DNA from 2 places in the Aliivibrio fischeri ATCC 7744 genome. Region 2 is predicted to be linked to the other one. Evidence: predicted binding sites of a transcription regulator. Region 2 holds the regulator's gene; the other holds the start of a gene.

Region 1 (3,219 bases), 740 kb from region 2:
TTTCCAGCTGCCCCGCATTTACGATGCCCATATCCATACCATTTTTAAAACAGTGATATAAAAATACGGCATGGATAGCTTCACGAACGTAGTTATTTCCACGGAAAGAAAAAGAGACGTTAGAAACACCACCTGAAATCATTGCATGAGGAAGCGTTCGCTTTATATCACCAACGGCTTCAATAAAGTCTACTGCATAGTTATTATGTTCATCGATACCTGTAGCAACCGCAAAAATATTAGGGTCAAAAATAATATCTTCAGGTGGGAAGCCAACTTCATCAACTAAAATATTGTAGGCATTGGTACAAATTTCAATTTTACGCTCCCGAGTGTCCGCTTGGCCAACTTCATCAAAAGCCATAACGATCACTGCAGCACCATAACGACGTATTAACTTGGCTTGATGTACAAACTTTTCTTTGCCTTCCTTTAAAGAGATTGAATTAACTATCCCCTTACCTTGAATACACTTTAATCCAGCTTCAATTACTTCCCATTTAGAAGAATCAACCATCACTGGTACTTTAGATATTTCAGGTTCTGATGCACAAAGATTTAAAAAACGAACCATACATGCTTCAGCATCAAGCATGCCTTCATCCATGTTGATATCGATAATTTGAGCACCGTTTTCAACTTGCTCTTGAGCAACACTTAGTGCTTCGTCATAAAGCTCTTCTTTAATTAAGCGTTTAAAACGTGCAGATCCAGTAACATTTGTACGTTCACCAACATTAATAAACAAAGAATCTTTTTCTATTGTTAAAGGCTCTAATCCGGAAAGACGACAAGCTACGGGTAATTCAGGTAATTGTCGAGGTTTCACACCTTCAACAACTAAAGCCATTTGACGAATATGTTCAGGAGTGGTGCCACAACACCCACCAATAAGATTTAAAAATCCGCTGCTTGCCCATTCCGCAACATGCTCAGCCATATCTTCGGGAGATAAATCATACTCACCAAATGCATTAGGCAAACCAGCGTTTGGGTGCGCAGAAACATAACATTCAGAAATACGTGAAAGCTCGCTTACATATTCACGTAATTCATCAGGACCAAGTGCACAGTTAAGACCAAAAGAAATAGGTTTTACATGTCTTAATGCATTATAAAAAGCTTCTGTTGTTTGCCCCGATAATGTTCTTCCTGATGCATCGGTAATGGTCCCTGAAATCATAACAGGCAAAGTAATACCAAGCTCTTCAAAAACAGATTCAACAGCAAAAGAACACGCTTTAGCATTTAATGTATCAAATATAGTTTCGATGAGGATAAGATCTGAACCACCTCTAATAAGTGCTCGAGTTGACTCTGAATAAGCTTCGACTAATTCATCAAACGATACATTACGAAAGCCAGGGTCATTTACGTCTGGAGAAATAGAACAAGTTCGATTTGTTGGTCCAAGCACTCCTGCTACATAGCGAGGTTTGTTTGGTGTTTTTTCTGTCCATTTATCTGCAACTTCACGAGCAAGCTTTGCTGCTTCAAAGTTAATCTCTTCACTAAGGCTTTCCATATCATAATCAGCCATAGCAATAGTTGTTGCATTAAAGGTATTAGTTTCAAGGATATCAGCACCAGCTTCTAAATAGGCTTCGTGTATATCTCTTATAATTTGTGGTTGTGAAAGAACTAATAAATCATTGTTACCTTTAAGATCACAATGCCATTGATTAAAGCGTCCCCCTCTATAATCTTTCTCTTCAAACTTATAACCTTGAATCATGGTGCCCATACCACCATCAATCAATAAAATTCGCTCTGAAAGTTGCTTTTCTATTTGTACTTTTATATTGCTTCCTGCCACGGTACAACCTCATCCATAATACGTTTCTGTTACAATCCTATCACACATTTTATAGAAATCTAGACGTCTAAAAGCATTTTTATTTCACCAAAACGAAAATAAAATTTGATATTTATCAAATAGAGCGGAAAATGATATAAATCACATTTTGTTACATTAAATAGAATCTAGAGGTTAAGCAATGTCCGTATATAACACACTCTGCTTTCTCGCAGCAGCTGCAATGTTAATCGCATTTTTCAATAGTAAAATAGGAAAAATGCAAACAACGATTGCAATTACTGCCGGATCCATGATGCTTTCATTAGGCATCATCATTGCTGGTCAAAATGACTGGTTTAACCTTAGAGAAGTTGCTACAGAAACATTAACCGACATTAACTTTGAAGATTTTTTATTAAAAGGTATTTTAGGTTTTCTTCTTTTTGCTGGTGGTTTAGGTATTAAATTACAAAATTTAAAAGATCAGAAATGGGAAATAACGGTTCTTGCCTTGGGAGCTACGTTATTTTCAACATTCTTTATCGGCTTTGTTTTATGGGCAATTTGTAATGTTATCGGCGTTAATTTAGAACTTATTTACTGCTTACTATTTGGTGCATTAATATCACCAACTGACCCAATAGCCGTTCTTGCTATCGTTAAAAAGATGAATGCTCCGCAACGAATCTCAACTCAAATTGAAGGCGAATCATTATTCAACGATGGCTTTGGCCTTGTTATCTTTGTAACCCTCTTTACCATTGCTTTCGGTCATGAAACACCGACAGTAGGAAGTGTAACTGCATTATTCTTCCAAGAAGCCATTGGTGGGATCGCCTATGGATTTATTCTTGGGCTAGTTTTCCATTATCTAATAAGTTCAACCAATGACCATTCAATGGAGCTACTATTAACCATTGGTATACCAACCGCTGGTTATGCTCTAGCAGAAGTACTTCATGTTTCAGGTCCGCTAGCAATGGTTGTCTCTGGTATTATGATAGGAAACTGGACTCGATTTATTGGGTTTTCAAAAGAAAGTGAAGATCATTTAGATCACTTCTGGGAACTTGTCGACGAATTCCTCAATGGCGTACTATTCCTATTAATTGGTATGTCTATGCTTTTATTCCAATTCCATCAAGAAGATTGGATATTAATGGCAATTTCTATTCCTTTAGTTTTAACAAGCCGTTATTTAAGTGTATTTATCTCATACATTGGCTTTAATCGATTTAGAACTTACAACCCATTATCAGTACGTATTTTAACTTGGGGCGGCTTAAGAGGCGGTTTAGCATTAGCAATGGCGCTAGCTATACCTGCTGGAATTATGGTTATCCCCGAAAAGAATATAGATGTTAGAGAAATCATTCTTGTAATGACTTACTCTGTTGTTGTTTTTTCAATTTTAGTACAAG
Region 2 (3,219 bases):
ACAATCAAATCATGTTCATTTGAATATTCTTTTAAGATGGTGGCAACTCGGCGGTAGCACTCAGGGTCAGCTAAGCTGCTACCACCAAATTTGTGTAATTGACGAGAACAAGGTTTTGTCATTATTTCACCTCTGCGGCAATCGTAAATGCTTGTTGAAGATCAGCGATAAGATCTCGGCTATCTTCTAATCCAACAGATAATCTCAATAATGTTGGAGCTAATCCGGCTTCTTCTTGAGCTTCATCAGACATCGCTCTATGTGTCATAGTTCCTGGATGCGCAATCAAACTTTCAACACCACCTAAAGACTCGGCTAAAGAGAAGTATTTCAATTCTTTAACGAATACTTTCAATTGCTCAAGTGAACCATTTAGTTCAAAACTGAGCATAGCACCAAAGCCTGCTTGTTGACGCTTTGCAATTTCATGACCGGGATGATCAGGTAAACTTGGGTGGTAAATCGTACCTACTAATGACTGTTCTTGAAGACATTTGAGAACTTCCATTGCATTTTCTTCATGCACACGCATACGTGCACCCAATGTTCGAATACCACGCAGTGTTAAGTAGCTATCAAATGCAGTACCAGTAGCTCCAATACAGTTCCCCCACCATGCAAGCTCATCCGCATGATCTTTTGTTTTAGCGATAAGTACACCACCAACAACATCAGAATGTCCGTTAATATATTTAGTCGTAGAGTGAATAACAAAATCCGCCCCTAAAGAGAGAGGCTGCTGTAGTACAGGTGAAAGGAAAGTGTTGTCTACTGCGACTAACGCACCAACTTGAGCCGCTTTTTGGCAAATTTCAGCAATATCCACCACACGTACTAATGGATTTGAAGGGGTTTCAAGTAAGATTAATTTTGGCTTTTTAGCAATTGCAGCATCTAAAGCTTCAGTATTAGATTGGTCTACAAATAAAGTTTGAAAATCTCCTTTATTTGCACGGGTATTAAACAATCGATAAGTTCCTCCATAACAATCATGGGGAGCAACAATTAAATCGTCAGGACCAAGCAGTGCCGATACCATTAAATTAAGAGCGGATGTTCCACAGTTAGTTACTACTGCACCTGCACCACCTTCTAAATCTGAAAGAGTGGTTTCTAATTGAGTTCGAGTTGGATTTCCAGAACGAGCATAATCATACTTAGGCACATCCCCAAATTCTGGGAAACTATAGTTAGTTGATAAGTAGATAGGTGGCACAACAGCGTTATGTTGTGAGTCTGTTTCAATGCCGGTACGAACAGCAATAGTTGCAGGTTTTCTTTCGCTCATAATTTCCCTTCCAAACTGCGGTGCAGTAATGTAATACCAACGATATAAACTATCTAAACAGGCTTACAAGGGAATGTCTTTATCTTCATGTCTTAAATTTCATAATTACATAAAATTAATTACCGAAATTTATTTCTAATAATAGATAATTTTCCTTCGCAATTTCCCGCTCATATAATTAATATGACTGATATACGCTAATCCATAAGTATATAGTCTACTTTACCACCACAAAATGAGACGTCAACACTTCTAGACGTCTATATGTCTTTACTTTTAGCGGTAAATATCGCTAAAATCGCCTATTCTACTTATATACATCAATAATTCTGAACGAAGGTGAACAATGGCTGATTGGAATGGTGACTATTTAAGTCCTTATGCCGAACATGGTAAAAAAAGCGAACAAGTAAAAAAAATTACTGTTTCTATTCCAACAAAGGTACTTCAAATCCTTACTGACGAGCGTACTCGTCGCCAAGTAAGCAACCTACGTCATGCGACAAACAGTGAATTATTGTGTGAAGCATTCCTCCACGCATACACTGGCCAGCCTTTACCAACAGATGAAGATCTACGTAAAGATCGTCCAGATGATATTCCAGCTGAAGCAAAAGCATTAATGACGGCAATGGGGATCGAATTCGAAGCGTTTGACGAAGAGTAAATACGTTTTATTCCTCCTCCTTTTGTCTCCTCCTTCTTTTAATAAAATTAGGAGGATTACATTCCCTCTTGGCTAATAAATAATCACAGTGCCCTACTTATAAATATAAAGGACTTACTGTGAAAAAACAGATCGCAAAAACAACAATAGCCCTCGCTATTACCTCACTTTTGAGCGCATGTAGCTCAACATCTAATAATGACCTCTCTTCCTTAGCTTATCAGTGTGATCCGCAAATGACGGCACAAAGCGATAACTTACGAATTTACCAAATCATGGTCGAAAGCTTTGTCGATGGTGATAACACAATCGGACATGGCACTGGCTATGGCCCAAGTCATCATAATGGCGACTTACAAGGAATTATTGATTCATTAGATTACATTCAATCGCTTGGTATGAATGCCATTTGGATGACTCCTGTCTTTGAATCTGCCCCTCTAGATAATCAAGACCATTGGGCTGATAAACTCGATGCTACCGGATATTTTGCTACTGACTTTTTTAAAATAGATCCACGCTTTGGCACATTAGAAAAAGCCAAAGAACTGGTTGAAGAGGCTCACAAGCGTGGTATTTACGTATTATTTGATGGCGTATTTGGCCACCATAAAAAAGGACTGATTAAGCCATCGCCAACAGGGTTACTTCCAGCAGGAGAGCACAATCCTGTTAACTACCCTGAAAGCGAAGCTTTTTATAAAGAAGTCGCAACCTACTGGATTAAAGAATTAAAAATCGACGGCTGGCGATTAGACCAAGCCTACCAAGTGCCAACACAATCTTGGACGAACATTCGTAAAGCCGTTGACGCCGCATCAAAAGAAACCTTTTATACCAATAATAAAGGTGAACAAGTAAATCCACTCGGCTATATGGTTGCCGAGATCTGGAATAACGAAAACTACATAACTGAAACAGGTTATGGCAGCGAACAAAATCCTGCTCTTTGCTCAGCTTTTGACTTTCCTCTGCGTTTTCGCATTGCTGAAACCTTTGCAGTTAATGAAAGTGGCGTAGGACATAAAGGAGGGGATTGGCTTAATCAAGGTATGCAAATGCACGAGCTTTACCCTCCTCATGCTGTACCGAATTTAATGCTAGGAAATCACGATGTTGTTCGCTTTGGTGACTTACTTCAACGTGGTGATATTGCTAATCCAAATGACAAAAACTATTGGACTCGACACAAAGCAGCCCTCTCTTTTCAAGCCGCTTATACAGGCCCAATAACCCTATACTATGGTGATGAAATTGGTGATCA

What was found. Region 2 encodes MetJ, which represses methionine synthesis genes. Its sites were predicted from a motif close to TTAGACNTNTANANGTCTAA; they were not measured.
Region 1: metH (methionine synthase) is a predicted target of MetJ. The motif match lies at 1,868-1,887, and genes of this name have one in related genera.

Annotation. Positions count from the first base shown of each region.
Region 1 is NZ_CP092712.1:367,437-370,655, reverse strand. It holds gene metH (methionine synthase) at 1-1,816, opposite strand, end outside; gene AVFI_RS01710 (cation:proton antiporter) at 1,998-3,219, shown strand, end outside.
Region 2 is NZ_CP092712.1:2,601,015-2,604,233, forward strand. It holds gene AVFI_RS11890 (bifunctional aspartate kinase/homoserine dehydrogenase II) at 1-122, opposite strand, end outside; gene AVFI_RS11895 (O-succinylhomoserine (thiol)-lyase) at 122-1,288, opposite strand; gene metJ (met regulon transcriptional regulator MetJ) at 1,635-1,955, shown strand; gene AVFI_RS11905 (alpha-amylase family glycosyl hydrolase) at 2,075-3,219, shown strand, end outside.